DNA from 4 places in the Kitasatospora sp. Ki12 genome. Region 3 is predicted to be linked to each of the others. Evidence: riboswitches for the same ligand, from Rfam matches in the RefSeq annotation. Region 3 holds a riboswitch; each other region holds the start of a gene.
What was found. Region 3 has a riboswitch for cyclic di-AMP ahead of ACYP53_RS36220 (transglycosylase family protein). Riboswitches for the same ligand answer to the same signal wherever they lie in the genome.

Region 1 (5,638 bases), 220 kb from region 3:
TCGTAGGCGTCGATCAGGTTGACCTGGCCGCTGACCACGTTCTCCCAGGTCGGGGAGGTGGCGTCCTCGAAGTCGGCGAGCCAGATCCGCGCGCCGGAGTTGAGGGCGTTGATGACCATCTTGCGGTCGGTCGGCCCGGTGATCTCGACCCGGCGGTCCTGGAGGGCGCGGGGCGCCTCGGCGACCTTCCAGTCGCCGGCCCGGACGTCGGCGGTCTCGGGGAGGAAGTCCAGCGTGCCGGTCGCCGCGATCTCGGCGCGGCGGGTCTTCCGCCTGGCCAGGAGTTCCTGCCGGCGGCCCTCGAAGGCGCGGTGGAGGCCGACGACGAAGGCGACCGCCTCCGGAGTGAGCACCTCCTCCGCCCGGGGGACGCGCGGACCGGCGACGGTGACGACCGGGGCGGCGGGAGAGGCGGTTGGGGGTACCCCCGGCCGGAGGCTGGGGGAGGGCCCCTGATCTGCAGCCATGAGCAGGACACTCCTAAGACGGTTGAGCCTGGCGAAGGGAGCTCCGGTGGGAGCCTCCTCGGGAACTTCCTCGATCGATACCCACCTGTCGGCGAGTTCGATTCTGTAAGGTGGAGACTAGTTTCCGCGATACAGAATTTCAACGGTTTGTTGATGAGGTCGCCGGGACTCTACTCCTCCCCGACAGCGAAGGGAACGCCGGTGGTTGCGACCCCCGACACAGCATCGACGACGGGCGCCGACCGCGCGAGCGGCGGCGTGCAGTCCGTCGAGCGCGCCTTCCAACTCCTGGAGGCGCTGGCCGACTCGGGCGGCGTGGCCACGCTCAGCGAGCTCTCCACCACCTCCGGCCTCCCGATGCCGACCATCCACCGACTGGTTCGTACCCTCGTCCAGCAGGGCTATGTCCGCCAGGACACCGCCCGCCGCTACACCCTCGGCCCCCGGCTGATCCGCCTCGGCGAGACGGCCGGCCGGCTGCTCGGCAGCTGGGCCCGCCCCTACCTGGCCGAACTCATGGAGGCCACCGGCGAGACCGCCAACCTGGCGGTGCTGGAGGGCGGCGAGGTGGTCTACGTCGGCCAGGTGCAGTCGCGCCGCTCGATGCGGATGTTCACCGAGGTCGGCCGGCGGGTGCAGCCGCACTGCACCGGCGTCGGCAAGGCCCTGCTCGCCCAGCTGCCCGAGGAGGAGGCCCGCGCCGTCCTCGGCCCCAACCCGCTGGCGGCGCACACCGAGTACACGGTCACCGACCCGCAGGAGCTGATGCGCCAGCTCGCCGAGGCGCGCGAACGCGGCTACGTCGTCGACGACCAGGAGCAGGAGATCGGCGTCCGCTGCATCGCGCTCGCCGTCCCGGGCGCGCCGACGCCCACCGCGCTCTCGGTCTCCGGGCCGGAGGCCCGCATCCGGGCCCTGGAGGAGCAGGCCGGGGCCGCCTCGCTGGTACCGGTGATGCAGCAGATCGCGACCCGGCTGGGGCAGGTCCTCGCCCCCTGACCCGGCACGCCCGGCACCCCATTCGGCACCCCGTCCGGCGCCCCGTTCGGACTCGCACCCCGACTCCCGTCAACCCCGCGCTCCGGCGGGAAGGACCGCGCGTCCTCCATTCGGGCGGACGGCGAGCGGGGCGGATCGGGTTACCCCTCGGTCGCGACGGCGGCTCGGCCACGCTGATCCCGGACGCGGCCCGCGACGGTGCGGGCCGCCGGAGCACGAGAGCAGGGTGACCGGGATGAAGCACCGGGATGTACGGGGCGTCGCACGGGGTGGAACGGAGTCGCGCGGCAGCGCGAGGAGCAAGGGGTTCGGCGGGGCCGGGCTGGTCGCGGCCGTGACGGCGGGCTGCGCGGTGGCGATGCTGGCCACCGGCCCGTCCTGGGCACTGCGCCGGCCGGAGCCCCGTCCGGCGGTGGACGTCGTCGCACCGGGCGCACCGGGAACGTCCGCCTCCCCCGAGGTGTCCACCTTGCCCGCCCTCGCGGCCGCGCCGTCCGACTCCGACCTGGAGGTGGTCCAGCTCGACCCGGACCCGGCACCGCCCGGCGGCCGCACGACCATCCACGCCTTCATCGCCAACCTGGGCCCGGACACCACCGCCTCCCCGGTCACGGTCGTGGTCACCCTGCCGGAGGGAGTGACGCCCGACCCTCCGTTCTTCCCCACCGACTGCGAGGTGTTCCAGAACGGCCACCGGGTGCGCTGTGTCTTCGGGCCCGGACTGAAGGAAGGCCGCAGCGCCACCGCACTCATCCCGGTGCGCCTCTCCGACGACATCGCGTTCGGCTCGCACGAGGGCTTCGTCGCGCTGCGCAGCCCGGACGACCGGAACGGGAACAACAACCGGCAGCCGTTCGACCTCAAGGTGGTCGAGACGGCCTAGGGTCCCTGAACCAGGTTCGCCCCACCGGGTGCCGGGCGCCGACGAGCGGCTGCCGGCCTCCGGCCCCGGTGGGGCGGTCCTACGGGTTAGCGATCACCGGTCACCGGTCACCGGTCACCCGCCGCCGGTCAGCGGTAGACGCGGACGTAGTCGGCGGCCATGGTGATCGGGGCGGTCCCCTGCGGCGCGGGGTGGTACTTCCCGGCGCACACCGAGAGGTTGAGGATCAGGTACGCCGACCAGTTGGAGCCGACGCCCTTGCCGTCCGAGTGGACCTTGACGCCGTTGACGTACCAGTCCACGGAGGTGGCGCCGTAGTAGGTGCCGATGGTCACCCACTGGTCCTTCGCGACGGCGCTCGCGTCGGTGTAGTACTTCGGGGTGCTGGGGTTGACGTGGTTGGTCAGCTCCAGCAGGTTCGGGTTGTCGGGGTGGTACTCGAAGGAGTCGATCTCCCCGTTGCCGTTCTTCCAGGTCCACAGGGCGGGCCAGGCTCCGGTGCCGGCCGGCAGCTTGACCCGGGTCTCGGCGTAGTCGCCGGTCTTGACCTGGAAGCCCTCGCTGGAGCCCTCGGTGGTCAGGAAGCCGGTGTTCCAGGCCTGCTTGCCGTTCTCCAGGGTGTTGGAGCCGGGCGCGGCGGTGAAGGTGGCGACCCCGTTGGCGACGCTGACGTTGTTCTTGTTCAGCCAGTCCAGCTTGTTGTCGTCCGGATTGTGGTTGCCGTAGTGGTACGAGCTGCTCTTGTCGCCGACCCAGCGCTGGCCCCAGGAGATCCCGCTGTTGAACTCGTCGGACCAGGTCAGCGACTTGCCGGCGACCGGGGAGGACGGCGCCGGGGTGGTCGGGGTCGCGGTGGCGCTCGGCGTCGGGGTGGGGCTCGGCGCCGGGGCCGGGGTGGCGGCGGTCGAGACCACCAGCTGCTGCGCGGGCAGGTTGTGCCAGGCGCCCGCCTGGTCCTGCCAGAAGCCGAACTGGGTGTACGTCCCGGCGGGCAGGGTGCGCGCACCGCTGGTGAAGTTCACCCCGCCCGGGCAGATCTGCAGGTTGGAGGCGTTACCGGGGAAGTCCAGGTTGGTGCCGCGCGCGTCGCGCACGCCGACGCCCACGGTCTTCGCGGTGAAGCAGGCCGAGGAGTGCAGGGCGAGCGAGGCCGTGGTGGCCTTGCCCGCGACCATGGTGGCCGGGGCGAGACGGTCCTGGGTGACGGTGGGCGCGGTGGCGGCCTGGGCACCGGTGACGGAGGGCACTCCGAGCAGTCCGGCGCCGCTGATGGCGAGCGCCCCGGTGGCGGCGAAGGCGGCGTTGCGGCCGCGGCGGGAGGAACGGGCGGCGTGGCGCGGCGCGTGGCTCCGGGCAGCAGGCATCGATATACGCATGTGGTGGCCTCTGCGACGCCTGCGAGGTTAGCTGTCGGGTTCGGGCTGCAGTTGCCCGGCCGCCTGTGGAGCGGCTTCACCCCTAGCCTCGACCCGTACGCGCGAGCGCACGGGGCCGGGCGCCGACCTTGGTTCCCCCGCCCCTGTCCGCTGTGGTGCTCGGTGACCCGTCGGCGAGTGGACAGGACTCGGCGTCCCGGCGACGGGGTCCGCGGAGGCGGACGGTCGTTGCAGGCTAGGCAGGCCGTACGTGAACGGACAACTTCCTCGGGCCGGTTGTCGTGCAGCTCACAGTGGTGTCGATCAACGACGCTGCGTGGTGGCCGAGTTGATCACCTCGCGCGGCCCAGTGGTGGCCGGGCTTCGGGCCGGCGCGGTGGCCCCGCTGCGGCCCGGCTGCGGTCGCGATCCGCACCGTGGCCGGGCCACACCGTGACAAAGATCTGACCGAATTCACCCGGTCGGATAAATTGGAGGCCTGACATCTTCCGCAGTGCACAAGAGCACCGAACCCCGAAACGAGGAGCCGCCCCACCATGACCGTGTCCCTGCCCGCCTTCGCCGGCCGCACCTACGTCTTCCGGGCCGACAACGGCGCGGCCTTCCGCAACACCTACTCGGCCGACGGCACGCGGCTGCGCTGGGAGGGCCTCGGCGAGTCCGCGGGCCAGTGGGAGGACGTGCGACTGCACGTCGCCGAGGTCGCGCCGGGGATCTACTTCGTCAGCTGGACGGAGCAGAGCGGGATCACCGTCAGTCATGTGATGGACCTCAACGCGCAGACGGTCCGGGCGTTCTGGACCTTCGAGGGCGAGGGCGGCCGGGTCGGGCAGCTGCACACCGGCACGCTGGAGCGGGTGGCCTGAACCGCCTGACGACCGAACCCCCGGGGCCGCGGGCTCCGGGGGTTCGGTCTGTTCGCTCTGTTCGGACGCTTCGGTCTGTTCGGACGGTCGGCGGCCGGGCGGTCCAGGTCAGACGGTCTGGTTCGGCACCTTGAGGTGCTGGGACATCCACTCCAGCGAGGACGGCAGCAGCGCGCTCCAGGTCTCGAAGTTGTGGCCGCCGTTCTCCAGCATGCTGTACGAGACCTTCATCGGGCTCTGCACCGCGTCGACGAAGGCCTCGGTCTCCCGCCGGTAGTCGCCGTCGCCCTTCTTGGTGCCGGCGAGCAGCACGGACACCTTCGGCGGCGGCAGGTTCTTCAGCCGCCACATCAGGTTGGCCTCGTCCCGGCGCTGCTTGCTGCCGCCGAACAGGTCACCCGTGGTCGGGTCGTCGGCGGCGTCGTAGTAGGCCGAGAGGGCGACGGCCGTCGGGAAGACGTCCGGGTGGCGCATGGCCAGCTTGAGCGCGCAGTAGCCGCCGGTCGAGTTGCCCATGAAGGCCCAGGCCTGCGGGTCGGACGAGACCCGGTAGCTGGCCTGGATCGCCGAGGGCACGTCCTTGGTGAAGTACGTGTCGGACTGCGCGCCGTTCGGGATGTCCTCGCACTCGGTGTCCTGCGGCAGCGCGGGCGAGGGACGCATCAGGACCATGACGGTCGGCTGCATCCGGCCCTCCTGCAGCAGCTTGAGCGCCGCGCCCGGGTAGTTGAAGCGGGTGATCAGGTTCTCGGCGATCCCCGGGAATCCGGTGCTGACGATCACGGCCGGGAACTGCTTCTGCGCGTACTCCGGCTGGAAGTACTGCGGGGGCAGGAAGACGTAGCCCTCGGTGGACAGCCGGCTGACCGCGCCGTCGATCCGGACCTTGCGGATCTCGCCGGACTGGCTGGGCTCACGGCCCATCGCACCGCCGCCCTTGACCGCGGCGTGGCCGATCGTCTCCACCACGAGCCGGCCGGCGGCGTCCGCCTTGTTGTGGATCACCACCGGGCCGGTCTGGCCGGTGCCCAGCAAGTCGTCCCAACT
Region 2 (5,638 bases), on a different contig from region 3:
CGGCGGCACCGCGCGAGCTGCCGGCGGCGGGCAGCTTGGCGACCGGTGTGGACGAGGGCGCCGCGAGGTCGGTGCGGCTGTTGTCGCGCGAGGCGCGCTCGGCGGCCTGCTGCTGGGCCTTCGCGGCGTCGGCCTGGGCCTTGGCGTCCGCGGCGGCCTTCTCCTCGGCCGCGCGCAGCGCCTGGCGCTCCTGCTCGGTCAGGGTGTTGAGCAGGTCCTGAGCCGCCTTCAGCTTGTTCTGGACCTCGTCCTTGGAGGCCTTCAGCTGCGTGGTGGTGGACTCCAGCTCGGCGAGCTTGCCCTGGGCCTCGGAGCGGTCCTGGTCGAGCTTGCGCTGCTGCTCCTGGAGCTGCTTCAGCTGGTTCTTCTGGGTGTCACCGGCCTGGTTCAGCGCACCGGCCTGGGTGAGGAAGGTGTCCGGGCTGGACGAGAACATCAGCTGGACGGTCGGGGATATGCCGCCGTTGCGGTACTGCTCCCCGGCGATCTCGGCGAGGCCGCCCTGCAGGTCGGTCACCTGGGCCTGCTGGCGGGCCACCTGGTCCTGCAGGCCGGCGACCTGCTTCTCCAGGGCCTGCTGCTTCTCCTGGGCGGCGTTGTACTGCTCGGTCGCCACCTCGGCCTGCTCGTTGAGCTGGTCGACCTGCTCCTTGACCTGGTCCTTGGTCGGCTGCGGGTCGGCGTGGGCGCCGGACTGCGCGGAGAGGGCGACGGCTGCGGCAGCGACACCGGTCAGGATCGAGACACGGGCGCGGCCGGCTGGCTTGGGACGACGATGGGACGCCACGAAGGCGGACTCCTTCTTCCTACGTCCGCCTACCGGGTGAGCTGACGGGTTCGGGCCGGAAGCATGCCCTACGGCGCCTCACGGCCGTCGCAACGGCCGACCTGGCACCGATTCACCCCGGAGGAACGTGGTTCCCCGGCTCCGCTGCGCAGCGCCCCCGACCACTGGGCTCCCCTGTCGGGCAGTCGCTTCGTCCTGCCCCGCTGCCTCGCGAACTCGGCGGTAACCACCGCCGCCACCCTGGCTGGGCGATCGACAGTGCGGTGGTTCGGAGCATGACCCTAGTAACTGAACCGTGATCGGTTCAAATCCTTGTCAGAAAAAAGACGGAAGATTACCCAAGTTCTTTTGTGAAAATGACCGTTGGTGACCGCCGCCGTACGCAAGGCTGATCAGGTCTCACCCATTGAGCGCGAAGCGGTCGAAAACCCGAACGCCACCCCCGTCGGAGGGTGGCGCGGATCACAGGGCCCGGACGGGTCCTCTTCGGCGTGTCGGGCCGTCAGACCCGGCGGATGGTGTTGATCGGCATCGCGTCGGCCTTCATCACCTTCACGACGTCACCGGTGTGCGGCGCGTGGACCACCATGCCGTTGCCGATGTACATCCCGACGTGGTGCATGTCGCCGCCGTAGATCACCAGGTCGCCGGGCTGGGCCTGGTCCATCGAGGGCACCCGGGTCCCGTAGTGGCCCTGCTCCTGGGAGGTGCGCGGCAGCGAGACGCCCGCCTGGCCGTACGCCCAGACCATCAGGCCCGAGCAGTCGAAGGTGCTCGGACCGGTGGCGCCCCACACGTACGGCGAGCCCTGCTTGCTCATCGCCTTGGCGAGGGCCACCGCCGCGTAGCCGCTGGCCGGCGGCAGGTTGCTCAGGTCGACCCGCTCGCTGCCGCGGGAGGCGCGCTCGTCCTGCGCCTGCTGGGCCTTCAGGGCGTTGCGCTCGGCGGCGCTGAGCGAGTTCAGCAGGTCCTGGGCGGCCTTCAGCTTGGTGTTGACGTCCGACTTGGCCTGGTTCAGGTCCTTGGTGGTGGTGTCGAGCGAGGCCAGCACGGCGGCCGCCTCGGTCTTCTCCTGGTCCAGCCGGCGCTGCTGGTCCAGCAGCGACTTGAGCGCCTCGGCCTGGGTGGTGCTGGCCTGCTGGACGGTGGAGGCCTTGTCCAGGTAGCCCGACGGGTCGGAGGAGAGCATCAGCTGGACGGACGGGTCGATGCCGTTGGTGCGGTACTGCTCGCCCGCCACCTCGGCCAGGCCGACCTGGAGCTGGGTCATCTGCTCCTGACCCCGGGCCACCTGGTCCTGCAGCTGGTCGGCCTGCTTGCGCAGCTGGTCGGCCCGCTCCTTGGCGCCGTTGTACTTCTCCGCCGCCTGCTCCTGCTCCTCCTGGAGCTGGTCGATCTGCGCCTTGACGTCCGTCTTGTTCGGCTGCGGCGCGGCGTGCGCGGCGACCTGGGCGGAGAGGGCGACCGCGGTCGCAGCGGCAGCGGTGAGCACGGAGACCCGGGCGCGGCTCGCCTGCTTCGGACGGCGGTGGGAGGCCAAGGGAGCAGCTCCTTCTTCCATCGGACTCACCTGATCTGATGAGATTCCGGAAAATAGGTTTGACGCCAGACCCTAGTGAAGATCTATCCGTTTTGCTACTCCCCCGTAGGCGTGAACTCCGTTTCCCACACTGACTTCACGGGACCCGCACACCATCGCGGAAACGACGCTGACCAGGCCGCATTCCGCCCGGTCCGCACTCAGGGCCGCGACAGCCGGTTCAGCAGCAGCACCGAGGCCACCGGGCGCGCGCCCGCCTTCCGCACGCCCTCCGCGACCTCCCGGTCGGCCGAGACCACGACCACCGGACGGCCCTGCGGCTCGGCCCGCACCAGACGGCGGATCAGCTCGTCCGCCGTCTCCCCGGTCCGGCTGAACCGCACCCGGACCCCGCGCGGCGGCGCCATGATCACCGGGACGTCCAGGTCCTGCCCGTCGAACACACAGGTGACCTCCGCCTGCGTGCGCTGGGCCAGCATCGCCAGCCCGCCCAGCAGCCGGATCCGCTGCTGCTCCAGCGGCAGCGTCGGATAGCCGGTCTTGGTCACGTTGTAGCCGTCCACCACCAGGTGCACCTGCGGGATCGCCAGCAGCTGGTCCAGCAGCGCCGGGTCGTCCTCGGCCAGCCCGCGCCGCGCCACGTCGTGCGGCGAGGCCGCCCCCGGCACCACCGCCTCCACCAGGTCCGCCGGGCGGATCTGGGAGACCGGCAGCGCCAGCTCCCGCTGCAGCCCCTGGGCCGACTGCAGCACGGTGTCCAGCAGCAGCCGCAGCCGCATGTCCTCGACGCTGCGCCCCTCGCGGGCCGACCGCTTGCCCTGCTCGGCCGCGTTCTCCAGCTCGGAGACCCGGTGCCTGAGCCGCCGCGCCTCGGTCTCGGCCGCGCCGCGCTCGGCCGCGCCCTGGGCCTTCACGGCCTCCAGCTCCCCGACCACCCGGCGCGTCTCGGCCTGCGCCCGGCGGGTGTCGCTCTCCAGCGACCGCACCTTCTTGCGCAGCGACTCGGCCTCCCGCCGGACGCCCTCGAACTCCGCGCGCTGCCGCTCCAGGTCCGCCCGCGCGGCGGAGCGCACCTCGGCCAGCTCGGCCTGCAGCTTCTCCACCAGCCGGGCCGCCTCCGCGACCGCGTCCTCGGCCCCGGCCCGCTCGGCCTCCTCGCCGGCCTCGGCGACCAGCCGGCTCCAGCCCGCCGAGCGCACCAGGTAGGCCGCGGCCGCGACGTCCATCGGATCGGCGGCGCCCGGGACACTGCCCGACTCCAGCGCCCGCACCAGGTCCGGCTGCCCCAGCCGCAGCCGCTCCGCTATCCGCACCCGGAACGCCGGCTCCGCCTCCAGCGCGGCCGCCAGCGCGGTGGCCGCGTACTTGGCCCGCCGCGCGGGGGTGAACTTCACGTACTGACGCAGGCTCTGCGGGAGCTCGCCCGGCGGCAGTCCGCCCAGCGCGTCCGAGGCCAGCCCGACCACCCGCCGGCGCACCCCCTCGGGCAGCGGCCGGTCCAGCTTCTCCACGACCCGCTCCGGCTCGGAGCCGGCGGCGTGCTCGACGTCCCCGGAGGCCGGGACCTCCGCTGCACCCTCGACACTCCCGGCGCCCTCGGACCCGACGGCTCCGGACGCGGCGCTCCCCGCCGGGCCCGTCCCGGCCTCCGGCGCCTGCGCAGCGGGCCGAAGCCCCTGCGCTTCGCCGGGCTCCTTCGCTGCGTCCACCACGTCCTCGGCTCCGATCCTGTTCTCCGGCGGGGTACGGCCGCGACCGCCCCCTGTCGTCACGCTCCGTACGTCTTGTTCTCTGTCATTGTCCCGTGCGGCGGACGGGCGCGCCGCGCACCGCCCGCCGAAGCTGCGGGGGTCAGCCCTGCTCGGCCGGGGCCTCCACGCCCTCGGCGCCCGGACGGGCCACCAGTTCGACCTGGTCCACGGCGTTGCACCAGCGGCAGCGCACCGACTCGACGGTCTCGCTCAGCACCTCGGTCTCCTCGACCTTGGAGTCGCCGGCCAGGTCGAAGTGCAGGAACTCGGTCACCCGCGCGGTGCGGGTCACGTCGAACCGGGTGAGGTTTCCGCACAGGGTGCAGCGCCAGCGCGTCTCGGCGGTCAGAGCGGGGACGGTCATCGGGGGTCCTCTCGGGTGGTCCCTTCGTGGGCTAGGCGCTCCCCCCGGAGCCCCGGCATCGGCGGCGGGAGGCGGGATTGCCCGCCCCAAGCCTATTGCCTGGGGCAACCACCACGACCACCGGTCAGCGGAATAGCGGGGCTAGTCCACCTGCCGTAAACCGCCGTGTCACCTGCGGCGCCCGGAGGGATGCTTGGCCGCATGGCGCTCGCGGCCCCCGACCACACCGCCGAGCGGGGCGGCCGGCCGGACGCGCCCGCCCCGGCGGTCACCTACGCCCTGATCGCGGTCAACACCCTGGTCTTCCTGCTCGGCCCGGCCGCCGGCCTCAATCCGCTGTACGGCACCGGCCAGGCCCGGGTCTGCGCGGAGCAGCGGTACGAACAGCGCTGGGGCGCCGTCCCGGCCGAACTGCTGAGCGGACGGACGCTGACCGCCGAACAGCTGGCCGAGGCCCCCGACCCCGTCCCCGGCTGCCCGGCCGCCCCGACCCCGGGCAAGCACCCGGCGCTGTCCGCCCTCACCGGCCTCTTCCTGCACGCCGGCTGGCTGCACCTGCTGGGCAACCTGCTCTTCCTCCACGTCTTCGGCCCCACCGTCGAACGCCGGCTGGGCCGGGCCCGGTACGCCGTCTTCTACCTGGCCGCCGGCAGTCTGGCCGCGTACGGCTTCGCGCTCGCCGAGGCGCACTCGCCGGACTCGACCCGGGTGCTCATCGGGGCCTCCGGCGCGATCTCCGGCGTCCTGGGCGCCTATCTGCGCTTCCACCCCCGGGCCCGGGTGACGACCCTCGTCCCGCTGCTGCTCTTCCTGCCGCTGCGCTTCCCGGCCTGGCTGGTGCTGGGCCTCTGGTTCGCGCTGCAGTGGTGGTCGGTGCACTCGGCGGGCCCGGGGGTGGCCTACCTGGTCCACGTGATCGGCTTCTCGGCCGGCTTCCTCTACGCCTGCACCGTGGTCCGCCACCCCCCGCGACGACCCGGCTGACGCCCGATACGCTGGCGGCACCTCACAAAGGAGCCCGAACAGTGATCACCGCCATCGTCCTGATCAAGACCAGTGTCGACCGCATCCCGGAGATCGCCGAGGCCATCGCTTCCATCGAGGGGGTCAGCGAGGTGTACTCGGTGACCGGCGGCTACGACCTGGTGGCGATGGTCCGGGTGCGCCGTCACGACGACCTGGCCGAGGTCATCCCC
Region 3 (5,638 bases):
CCCGCGTCCTCGCGGGTGATGCCGCGCGCCTCACGCAGGCGACGTAGCTGCGAGCCGAGGAGGATCCGGCGGACCATCGAGCCGCCGCCCGGCTGAACTGTGGTCATGCGGTCGAAACCTCCACCTAGGGCAAACAGCGCACAGTCTGCCATCAGTTGAGCGCTCACGGTGCCGATACTGACGGATGTTCCTATCAGTTCCGCACTCCTCACACCAGGATGCACGTGCATCCGGCGCTTGCATATGCCAATAGTGCGACTGCACGTGAATCGACTCTTGCATCTGCAGTGAGCGCACACCACCATGGTGCACGTGCACCTGCACATCCCTGGCAATCCCGCGGGTTCCGCGTCCACCCCACGCGCGACTCCGTGCACCGGCCCGACGGCGTCCCCCGCGCCATCGGGCGTTCGAGTGCGCGCGCGCCTGGTCGAGGGAGCGGCCGAGCGGCCGAGCGAGTCGGAGGTGACCGGCATGACCCCGGCGGGTCCAGCCGTGTCCGCCCCCTTATGGGAGGAGCTCTTCATGAGCACCGGTACGGCTTTGGCGGTTGACCCCCATGTGGTCACCTGTACGCTCGCTCCTCGCTTCGAAGCCGTCAGAACCGCGCGCGACTTCGCCCGGACCACGCTCCAGCGCTGGGGACTGCCGGAGCTGTTCGACGACGTCGCGCTGGTGGCCTCGGAGCTCGTGACGAACGCGCTCCGGCATGCGATCGGCGCACGGCCCGACCCGACGGGCGGCGCCCCGGGCGAGTACGACTTTCCCACACAGCCGACCCCGGACGGGCGGCTGCCGATCCGAATAAGCCTGGTGCACCGCGCACCCCAGGTGGTCTGCGCGGTCAGCGATCCGAGCAGTGCCGGCCCGGTGGCCAGGGAAGCGGACTTCGTCGCCGAATCCGGCCGCGGACTGCACCTGGTGGAGTCCTTCAGCCGCTCCTGGGGCTGGCACCCGCTGGGCAGCGGCAAGGTGGTCTGGGCCATGTTCGAGGCGGAGCCGGCGGACGGCGCGTTCGACCCGCACGCGGGGGTCGGTGGCCGTTCGGCACTGGACGCGCTCGGCGGGCCGTTCGACGCCGGTGGGCGGCACCGGCGTTCGGCCTAGCGGCGGCGCGACGGGTAGCCGGCCGAATGCCCGGTCGAGTGGCCGGTCGAGTGGCCGGTCGAGTGCCTGGCCGAGTGACCGGTCGAGTGGCCGGTCGAGTGGCCGACCGAGCGTCTGGCCGAGGGAAGTCCCGGGAGGACCACACCCCGGGCCCTTCCGCATGGCCCGGTCGACGGACCGCACCGCAGGGCCGCCCCGGACACGCGCCGGAAGGGCGCCCGGGAAGAGACCCGCGAGGACACCCGGGCGAAGACCCGGCAAAAGACAAAGGCCGTCGTGGTGTCGGCACCCACGACGGCCCCCCGATGGTGAAGCACGGCGGCCGGTCAGACCGCCAGGTGGTCGAACTCCCCGTCCTTGGCCCCCAGCAGCAGGGCCGCGATCTCGGCCCTGGTGTAGATGAGCGCCGGACCGTCCGGGAAGCGCGAGTTGCGCATCGCCACGTCGCCACCCGGCAGGGCCGCGAACTCGACGCAGTTGCCCTGGGAGTTGCTGTGCAGGCTCTTCTGCCAGACCACCCCCTGGAGATCGGCGGCGGCCATCCCGTTGTAGGTGTCGTACGAGCCGTGCGTGTGCTGCGAATCCTGCGAGTCGTGCGAGTCGTGCATAGAAATCTCCCGAAGAGCTCCGGAGTTGTCGTCCAGCGCGGCGCCCCCGGCACCGCCGAACGAACGGACCGGCCCCGTACCGGCCCGGCACAACGCCTCACTTGACGCGATGATAGCCGCAGTGCACGTGCATCAGCACGGGACATTGCAGGTGCACGGGCCTTTTCACCCGGAGCCCCGAAGTCTTCACGGGGCCTTCTCCTGACGGTACGTAAACGGACATAGCCGATGGAATCGTCGAGCCTCCGATAACCGGCCGTGAGCGGTTCCCCGCTGAATGTTGATCTTCGGATGCCGGGAGTCGCATCTCTGTGACGCTCCGTCAGGCGACCTGGAGCCTGTGAGACATCTCACGCGCCACACCTGCAACGCCACGCGTCATTGAGTACGTCAAGGCAATGGTCCGCGCCCGCACGGGGGTTGGGTGAGGAATGTCCGAATTGTCGGCAAACCGACCGGATCGACACCGCGGGCACACCGGATCCGCACCCCGGCCGCGCGCAACCCGTACGGCAGCCGACTGCAGGCCTGACGGGCCGATGTCCTACGATCTCCGGCATGAGCACCGCAGCCATCCCGGGCGCGCCACTGCCCGTCCGCACTCCAGGCTCCCGTGCGCGGGGGCGCCACCGTCGTCCCGAGCGCCCCGAGATCCCCTCCGGCGCCCCGGCGCTGGTGCTGGCCGTGCCCGCGGCCGCCGGGCCCGAGTCCCGGTCGGTCGTCGAGGAGCTGCTCTCGATCGTCCGCAGCGAGCACAACGGCGTCCAGGCCGCCGTCGGCTACCTGCCCGGCGACTCCGCCGAGGCCGGGGGCGGCGAGGACCGCACCGTCGCCGAACTCCTGGCCCTGGCCGCCGAGGCCGGGCTGCCGATGCCCGTCCTGGTGCCGCTGGTGCCCGGCCCGCACGGCTTCCTGACCGAACTCCACGCGCTCGCCGCCGAGTACGGCGCCCCCGTCACCGACGCGCTGGGCCCGCACCCGCTGCTCGCCGAGGCCGTGCACGTCCGCCTCTCCGAGGCCGGGCTGGCCCGCGCCGACCGGGCCCGGCTGTTCGCCATCGCGACCGCCGCGGACGGCGTGGTCCTGACCACCGTCGGCGGTGAGGACGCGGCCGCCGCGGCCGGCATCACCGGCGTGCTGCTGGCCGCCCGGCTGGCCGTCCCGGTCGTGGCCGCCGCCCTCGACGTGCCCGGCTCGGTCGCCGCGGCCGTCAACCACCTCAAGGAGACCGGCTCCCAGCGCCCCGCGCTGGCCCCGCTGGTGATCGGCCCCGAGGCCGACTCCGAGCTGCTCGCCACGGCCGCCGAGGAGACCGGCTGCCCGTCGGCGGCTCCGCTGGGCGCCTACCCGACCGTCGGCCAGCTGATCGCCTCCACCTACCTGGCCGCGCTGCCCGCACCGTCCGCCGAGGACCTGGCGCGCGCCGAGGCGGAGGCCGCGGCCGCCGCCGGGGCCGAGGGGGCCGTCGAGGGCGTCCGCGGCGCCCACGCGGCCGCCGAGGGGCCAGTCGGGCAGTAACTGGACACCGCGCGCCCTTCCGCGCGCTCACGGGGCCCGGAACGACTTCCGTTCCGGGCCCTTTCGTCGTTCCCGCCGCACCTCGCGCGCCCTCCGCGTCCCACCCGCCACGCGCCGCGCCCCACGCGCCACGCCCCATGTCCTTGCGGCTTGCACCGTACGAGAGTTAAGCGGGCAATGAAATGTAATGTCCGTTCTGGTGTTTTTCGGCGTAAATGGCAGGCGCACCCCCCGGCGCTCGAATCCCGGACACTCCCCCGGTCCGGCGAGTGCGCCGCATTGTGCTTCGACACACCGTCACGCCACGTCTGAGGCGAAGACAGTTGTGGGCATCCGCAAAAGGATTGCCGGAAAACGATCATTTCCGATCATGATCGATAGCCATTTTGGCAGTTCCCGCTAAACCGTGATGCGCGTCACAGGTGTTTGCAGTTTGAACTTAAGTCTGCTTAACGTGCTCCCCGTTCGTGGCCACACGGACCCAGTTCATCCGCGACGCCGAGTCCTGCCGTCGGATGTCCTGGCAGCGCGAAAACGCATCACGGCAGGAGCGGGGGACCCACAGGTAAGTCGCCCCGGACCGGTCTTCGGAACGGTCCAGGGCTAGGGGTGAAGCCGCGCAGCGCGCGGCCGGGCAACTCCAGCCCGAATCCGACAGCTCACCTCGCAGGCGTGGGAGAGGATCGCGTCTTCATGCTGCCCACCAATGGCACCCGTCTGTCCAGCCGCACCCGTCGCGTGATCGCCGCCATCGGCGTCGCGGGCGTCGGCCTCACGATCCCCTGCCTCGTCACCGGCACCGCCTCCGCCGCCTCCGTCGCCACCTGGGACAAGGTCGCCGAGTGCGAGAGCGGTGGCAACTGGGCCATCAACACCGGCAACGGCTTCTACGGCGGCCTGCAGTTCACCTCCAGCACCTGGTCGGCCTTCGGCGGCTCCGCCTACGCCTCGCGCGCCGACCTGGCCACCAAGGACCAGCAGATCTCGGTCGCCGAGAAGGTCCTCGCCTCGCAGGGCCCCGGCGCCTGGCCGGTCTGCTCCGTCAAGGCCGGCCTGACCAAGGGCGGCGCCCCGGCCGCCGTCGACACCTCGGCCGGCTCGACCGCCGCCAAGCCCGCTGCTCCGGCCGCTCCGGCCGCCAAGCCCGCCGCCCCGGCCGCCAAGCCGGCGCAGACCCCGGCCCCGGCCGCCAAGCCGGCCAAGCCGGCCGCGCCCGCCCAGGACGACGCGAAGGCCGCCACCGGCTCCGCGACCAGCGACTGGGCCCAGAAGGGTCACCAGTGGACCCAGGACGGCGACTACACCGTCGTCGCGGGCGACTGGCTGTCCTCGATCGCCGACAAGCACAACGTGCAGGGCGGCTGGCAGCGGCTGTACGACCTCAACCGCGCCACCCTGACCGACGGCCCCGACACCATCTACCCGGGCCAGCACCTGTCCTTCGGCGACGGCCAGGCCCAGCAGTCGGCCTCGACCGACCAGGCCGCCACCACGGGCAAGTCCGGCTCGGACTTCACCTGGTTCAACCGCTCGCAGAAGTCCGGTCAGTCCGCGAACGGCGGTTCCGTGAACGCCCAGCCGGCCGCCCAGACCCAGGCCCCGGCCGCCAAGCCCGCCGCCCCGGCGCAGACCCAGGCCCCGGCCGCGACCGGCAGCATGGCCGCCGCGGTCTCCTTCGCCGAGTCCAAGGTCGGCCAGGCCTACGTCTACGGCGGCACCGGCAACGGCGGCTGGGACTGCTCCGGCCTGACCCAGGCCGCGCTGCGCGCCGCGGGCATCTCCGTCCCGCGCGTCGCCGCCGACCAGGCCGCCGCCAGCACCCACGTCTCGCTGGACAGCCTGCAGCCGGGCGACCTGCTGTTCTGGTCCAACAACGGCCAGGACTCGGGCGTCTACCACGTCGCGATCTACGTCGGCGGCGGCAAGTACGTCGAGGCCGCCAACCCGAGCGCGGGCGTGCGCGAGATGACCGTGGCCGCCTGGGCCCCGGACTTCGCCGGCCGCGTCTGAGCACGACGGGCAGCCGAAGGCTGAGCCGCCCCCGGGGAGAGTCCGATCGCTCCTCCCCGGGGGTTCCGGCATGCCCGGGAGGTCGGGCGGGCCTGGAAGGCCGGGCGGGCCCCGGCCGCTTCCCCTGCGAGGCCCCGGGGTTCCGGCGAATTCCGTGGTGGAACCCCGCGCGGGCGGGCATGCTGCTGCTCTGCACCCGAGGAGGAGTCACATGGCCCAGGTCACCGTCACGCTCGACGCGAACCTCGCGATCGACGCGATGATGCTCTCCGGTACCAAGAACCCGCAGGACGCCGTCGAACTGGTCCTGCGCGACTACCTGGCCCGCGGCCGCCGCACCGAGACCCGTACCGGCGAATCGGCCGACGGCCACCGCCTCACCGTCGACCGCCCCA
Region 4 (5,638 bases), 160 kb from region 3:
GGCCCAGGCCGCCTTCGGCACCGGGGACCCGGCCGCGCTGCGCCGCCGCTTCCCCACCCCCGCCACGCTCGTGGTCAAGGACGCCGACCGGCAGGTCACCGCCCTGGACCGGGACGGCACCGCGGTCACCGAACCGGCCCTCGCCGTCGAGGTGGTCGAGGCCACCGGCGCGGGCGACGCCTTCGCGGCCGGCTACCTGGCCGGCACCCTCCGGGGCCTGGACCAGCGCCGCCGGCTGCGGCTCGGCCACCTGAGCGCGGCCTGCGCGCTGACCGCCCACGGCGACCAGGCCGAACTGCCGCCCGCCGCCGTGGTGGCCGCCCTGCTCGACGCCTCCCCCGCGCACTGGGCCGCCACCCGGGTCACCGCGGACGGCATCACCGGCCCGGCCCTGCCCCCGGACGGCATCACCGGCCCGGCCCTGCCCCCGGACGGCATCACCGGCCCGCCCCCGCCTGCCGGCGGCACCCGGCGCACCACCCGGGCCCCGCACACCGGCCGACCGGGCCCCGGCACAATGAGCGGGACCCCCAGCCCTCGAAGCGGAGCACGATGAGCCAGACCGTCAGCCGCGCCCTGCGCATCCTCGCCGAGCTCGGCGAGGGCGAACGTTCCCTCGACCAGCTCGCCGAGGTGCTCGGCGTCCACAAGACGACCGTGCTCCGGCTGCTCCAGAGCCTCGAAGAGGAACGATTCGTCTACCGCGACCCGGCCTACCGCTACCACCTCGGTGCCGGCCTGTTCGCCCTCTCCGGCCTGGCCCTGGAGCAGCGCGGCGTCCGCCGGATCGCCGCCCCGCACCTGGCCGAGCTGAACGCCGCCACCGGCCAGACCGTGCACCTGGCCGCGTACGAGGGCGGCGAGGTGGTCTACATCGACAAGTTCGACTCCCGCCACCCGGTCAGGATGTACTCCCGGATCGGCCTGCGCGCCGCCCTGCACAGCGCCGCCGTCTCCAAGGTGCTGCTGGCCGACCTGCCGCTGCCCGAGCGCCGCCGGGTGGTGGCCGGGATCGACTTCACCCCGCACACCGAGCGGACCCTCGCCTCGCCCGAGGCGCTGCTCGCCGAGCTGGAGCGGGTCGCCCTCCAGGGCTGGGCGCAGGACCGCGCCGAGTACGAGGCCTTCATCAACTGCGTGGCCGCGCCGATCCGGGACGCCAGCGGACGGGTCGTCGCCGCCGCCTCCATCTCCGTCCCGGACGTCGTGCTCCCGTACGAGCGGGTGCTGGACCTCCTCCCGCAGCTGCTCGCCACCGCCCGCGCCGTCTCGGCCGACTGCGGCCGCCCCGACCACCACTGACGAACCGTCGAGAACCTCCGAGGAGTCCCATGTCCGCCGAGCACCCCCAGACCGACCGGAAGGTCGAGATCCGCACCGACGGCGCCCCCGCCCCCGCCTGGACGTTCTCCCAGGGCGTGCGCAAGGGCCCGATCCTGCAGGTCTCCGGCCAGGGCCCGCAGGATCCGGGGACCGGCGAGTACCTCCACCGCGGCGACGTGAAGGCGCAGACCCGGCGCACCCTGGAGAACGTCAAGGCGATCGTCGAGGCCGGCGGCGCCACGATCGAGGACGTGGTGATGTTCCGCGTCTACCTCACCAAGCGCGCCGACTTCCCGCTGATGAACGAGGTCTACGCCGAGTTCATCGAGGAGAACATCAAGCCCGGCGGCGTGAAGCCCTGCCGCACCACCGTCTTCGTCGAGCTCCCGCAGGAGCCGATGCTGGTCGAGATCGACGCCCAGGCCGTCATCGGCTGACACTCCCGCCACCCCGAGGGCCCGGACGCCGCGTCCGGGCCCTCGGCATGTCCGGGCCCACGGCATGCCCCCCACGGCGAGTTCCGGTGTCCCGCTTGCCACACCCCGACGGCGACATTAGGTTAGGCTCACCTAACTACCTGGAGGTCCGCCCATGAGCCTGCCCACCGGCGACGCCGAGGTCCCCGAGCCCACCACCGCCGAGCGGATCCACAGCCTGCTCAGCACGGCCTCCTCGCTCACGGTGCGCGCCCTGGGCGAGCACCACGACCTGGACACCCCGGTCTCCGCCCACGGCTCCCGCCTTCGGCTGCGCGCCCCGCTGGACGCCCCGCTCACCCTGGCCGCCGCCCAGGCGACCGACGGCCTCGCCGTCGTCCTCGACGTGACCGACGTCTCCCCCGTCGCCGTCCGCGACCGCGTCCGCGCCCGCCTCACCCTGGCCGGCCGGCTCCACCTCGCCCACCTCGCCGACGACGGCCTCAGCGTCCACCTGCACGTGGACGTCGCCCACGCCGTCCTCGCCACCCCGTACCGCACCGGCGCGGTCACCGGCGCCGACCTCGCCCTCGCCGCCGCCGACCCGATGGCCCGCCACGAGGCCGCGATGCTCACCCACTTCGCCGACGAGCACGCCGAGGCGCTCGACGTCCTCACCCGGCTGCTCGACCCGGTACTGCTCGTCCGCAACCCGGACGTCCGCCCGCTCGCCCTCGACCGCCACGGCCTGGTGCTGCGCCTGGACCACCCGGACGGCCACCGCGACGTCCGCCTGGTCTTCCCCGAACCGGCCCGCGACACCGAGGACTTCGGCCACCGGATGCACGACCTGCTGGCCGCCGCCCGGTACGGCCAGCCGGCCCACCGGAGCTGAACCGGGCCCACCGCCGTTCCCCCGCAGGGGAGTTGACCGGGCCGGCAACCCCTCGCACGCACAGCAGCGGCCGCACCCGGAAACGACAACGGCCGGCCCGGCTCGCGAGGGAGGATTGTCCCGCGAGCCGGGCCGGCCTGGGCGTGTCCCGCGCCCATGACCACTGTGCGGCGATCACCCGGTCGAGCGGTCACCCGACATGACCATCCCGGAGGATCGATTCGCTCCGCAGCAGCGGTGGTTACTGAAACCCCGGAGGGGTCAGAGCGCGACGCCGTGGGCGCGCAGGTAGGCGACCGGGTCGATGTCCGAGCCGTACTCCGAGCCGGTGCGGATCTCGAAGTGCAGGTGCGGGCCGGTCACGTTGCCGGTGGCGCCCGAGAGGCCGATCTGCTGACCGACGGTGACGGTCTGACCGATCGTCACGCCGATCACGGAGAGGTGCGCGTACTCGGCGTAGTGGCCGTCGGCGAGCTTGATCTCGACCTCGTTGCCGTAGGCGCCGCCGTTGCCGGCCTTGACCACGACACCGTTGGCGACGGCGCGCAGCGGGGTGCCGGTGGAGGCGATGAAGTCCTGGCCGGTGTGGTGGCCGGAGGCCCACATCGAGCCGGCCACGCCGTAGGCGGTGCCGAGCTGCGGGTTGGCCAGCGGCGCGACGAAGCCGGAGGTCGCGGCGACCGGAGCGGCGGTCACGGCCTGGGCCGGGGCGGCGGTCTGAACCTGGGTCTGCACCGGGGCGGCCGGCTTGGCGGCCTCGGTCTTGACCTGGACCTGGGCCTGCGGCTTGGCGGTCTGGGCGGCGGGAGCGGCCGGCTTCGCCGGGGCGGCCGGGGCGGCGTCCGCGGACGGGGCCGCGGCGTGGCCGGCGAGCGCGAGCTGCTGGCCCGGGTAGATCAGGTTCGGGTTGGCGCCGACGACCGAGCGGTTCTGCTCGTACAGCGCCTGCCAGCCGCCGTCGACGTGCTTGGCGTCGGCGATCTTGGACAGGGTGTCGCCGCTGATGACGCGGTAGCTCTCGTGCGCGGCGGCCGGGGCGGCCTGGCCGGCCGGCTTGGCGTCGGCGACGGTGGCGGCGGCAGCCGGGGCGGAGGGGGCGGCCGGAGCGGTGTGGGCCTGGGCGCTCACCGCGGTGACCAGCGGGAGGACGAAGGAGACACCGGTGACGGCGGTGGCGATGCCGATGCGGGCGGCGCGGGGCAGGGCGATACGACGAGCCTGAGCAGGCATGGAAGTTTCCTCTCCGACGCCTGCGAGGTGAGCTGTCGGGTTCGGGCTGGAGTTGCCCGGCCGCATGCGCGGCTTCACCCCAAGCCGGCCCTGGACGCCCGCGCCCTGAGGCGCGAACTCCGGTCCGGCGACTTACCTGTGGGTCCCCCGCTCCTGCCGTACAGAGTTCAGATCGAACCACCGGGCAGCGGCAGGATTCGGCGTTCCGCCCGGAGGATCCGTCCGGACTGGCCGGGCGGTCGCTGAACTAAAACCCATCCGTTCGGGTGAAGCAATGTCGATCTCTTGAACGGGCAACCATCCCCCCTGCGCCGGTCACCCTCCGAATGATCCGCTGTACGGTGCGTACACAATCCATTTACGCCGCGCCACTGATCCACGACCCTGCGCCGAAGTCGTCGGCACTGCGCTGCCGTCCGCTCACGCACCGCCACCCCCGACACACCCACCGGTGACCCTTGTCACGTACGCCCCGCGGGGCGGAGGATCGAGCCGTGGCCACCTCCGAGGCCGGCACCCTGCGCCTGGGCACCGCGCAGGGTCGCTGGGTACTACTGGCGACGGTGCTCGGCTCCAGCATGGCGATGCTCGACGGCACCGTGGTGAACGTCGCCCTGCCCCGGATCGGCGCCGACCTCGGCGCCTCCCTGGCGTCGCTGCAATGGACCCTGAACGCCTATCTGCTCACCCTGGCGGGCCTGATCCTGCTCGGCGGCGCGCTCGGCGACCGGTACGGGCGGCGCCGGGTCTTCCTGATCGGCGTGGTCTGGTTCGCCGTCGCGTCCGCGGCCTGCGCCGCCGCGCCGGACATCCACGTGCTGGTCGCCGCCCGGGCCGTCCAGGGCATCGGCGGGGCGCTGCTCACCCCCGGTTCCCTCGCCATGCTCCAGGCGGTCTTCCACCCTGACGACCGCTCGGCGGCCGTCGGCCTCTGGTCCGGCCTCGGCGGGGTGTCGGCGGCGGTCGGCCCCTTCCTCGGCGGCTGGCTGGTGGACGGCCCCGGCTGGCGCTGGATCTTCCTGCTGAACCTGCCGCTCGCCGCCGCCGTGATCGCCGTCGCCACCCGGTACGTCCCGGAGAGCCGGGACGAGGGCGCCTCCGGCCGCTTCGACGTGCTCGGCGCGGTGCTCGCCGCGCTCGCGCTCGGCGCGATCACCTACGCCCTGACCGCCGCCGGTGAGGGCGTGTCCGCCACGGTCTGGGTCAGCGGCGTGCTCGGACTGGCCATCGGTGCCGCCTTCATCGTCGTCGAGCGCCGGGCCCCCGAGCCGATGCTGCCGCTCGGCCTGTTCTCCTCCCGGCTGTTCACCGCCGTGAACCTGGTCACCCTCTGCGTCTACGCGGCGTTCAGCGGCGTGTTCTTCCTGCTGGTCGTGCAGCTGCAGATCGTCGCCGGCTTCTCCCCGCTGGTGTCCGGCCTCGCCCTGGTGCCGATCACCGTGCTGATGCTCGCGCTGTCCTCGCGCGCCGCGCGCCTCGGCAAGCGGATCGGCCCGCGGATCCCGCTGACGATCGGCCCGCTGCTCTGCGCCGCCGGGGTGCTGCTCATGCTGCGCGCCGGTGCGGGCTCCTCCTACTGGGCGGACGTGCTGCCCGCCGTCACCGTCATGGGCTGCGGCATGACCCTCCTGGTGGCGCCGCTGACCGCGACCGTGCTGGCGGCCGTCGAGGTCCGGCACGCGGGCATCGCCAGCGGGGTCAACAACGCCGCCGCGCGCGCGGCCGGTCTGCTGGCCGTCGCCGCCCTCCCGGCGCTGGCGGGCCTGAGCGGCGA

Region 1: linked by a shared signal. The riboswitch ahead of ACYP53_RS37150 (glycoside hydrolase family 16 protein) and the one ahead of ACYP53_RS36220 (transglycosylase family protein) in region 3 are both predicted to bind cyclic di-AMP.
Region 2: linked by a shared signal. The riboswitch ahead of ACYP53_RS16965 (C40 family peptidase) and the one ahead of ACYP53_RS36220 (transglycosylase family protein) in region 3 are both predicted to bind cyclic di-AMP.
Region 4: linked by a shared signal. The riboswitch ahead of ACYP53_RS35525 (M23 family metallopeptidase) and the one ahead of ACYP53_RS36220 (transglycosylase family protein) in region 3 are both predicted to bind cyclic di-AMP.

The regions. Positions count from the first base shown of each region.
Region 1 covers NZ_BAAIHT010000003.1:1,489,594-1,495,231, forward strand. The annotation lists gene aceB (malate synthase A) at 1-467, opposite strand, end outside; gene ACYP53_RS37140 (IclR family transcriptional regulator) at 621-1,466, shown strand; gene ACYP53_RS37145 (hypothetical protein) at 1,702-2,349, shown strand; gene ACYP53_RS37150 (glycoside hydrolase family 16 protein) at 2,478-3,713, opposite strand; cyclic di-AMP (ydaO/yuaA leader) riboswitch at 3,734-3,890, opposite strand; gene ACYP53_RS37155 (phenolic acid decarboxylase) at 4,262-4,591, shown strand; gene ACYP53_RS37160 (alpha/beta hydrolase) at 4,700-5,638, opposite strand, start outside.
Region 2 covers NZ_BAAIHT010000001.1:3,828,790-3,834,427, reverse strand. The annotation lists gene ACYP53_RS16965 (C40 family peptidase) at 1-787, opposite strand, end outside; cyclic di-AMP (ydaO/yuaA leader) riboswitch at 798-951, opposite strand; gene ACYP53_RS16960 (C40 family peptidase) at 1,290-2,327, opposite strand; gene ACYP53_RS16955 (NYN domain-containing protein) at 2,528-3,838, opposite strand; gene ACYP53_RS16950 (hypothetical protein) at 4,179-4,442, opposite strand; gene ACYP53_RS16945 (rhomboid family intramembrane serine protease) at 4,644-5,426, shown strand; gene ACYP53_RS16940 (Lrp/AsnC family transcriptional regulator) at 5,468-5,638, shown strand, end outside.
Region 3 covers NZ_BAAIHT010000003.1:1,266,711-1,272,348, forward strand. The annotation lists gene ACYP53_RS36200 (helix-turn-helix domain-containing protein) at 1-107, opposite strand, end outside; gene ACYP53_RS36205 (ATP-binding protein) at 526-1,107, shown strand; gene ACYP53_RS36210 (DUF397 domain-containing protein) at 1,434-1,715, opposite strand; gene ACYP53_RS36215 (sirohydrochlorin chelatase family protein) at 2,274-3,233, shown strand; cyclic di-AMP (ydaO/yuaA leader) riboswitch at 3,759-3,919, shown strand; gene ACYP53_RS36220 (transglycosylase family protein) at 3,927-5,243, shown strand; gene ACYP53_RS36225 (hypothetical protein) at 5,455-5,638, shown strand, end outside.
Region 4 covers NZ_BAAIHT010000003.1:1,105,507-1,111,144, forward strand. The annotation lists gene ACYP53_RS35505 (sugar kinase) at 1-556, shown strand, start outside; gene ACYP53_RS35510 (IclR family transcriptional regulator) at 553-1,302, shown strand; gene ACYP53_RS35515 (RidA family protein) at 1,332-1,760, shown strand; gene ACYP53_RS35520 (DUF2470 domain-containing protein) at 1,915-2,634, shown strand; gene ACYP53_RS35525 (M23 family metallopeptidase) at 2,896-3,864, opposite strand; cyclic di-AMP (ydaO/yuaA leader) riboswitch at 3,867-4,047, opposite strand; gene ACYP53_RS35530 (MFS transporter) at 4,359-5,638, shown strand, end outside.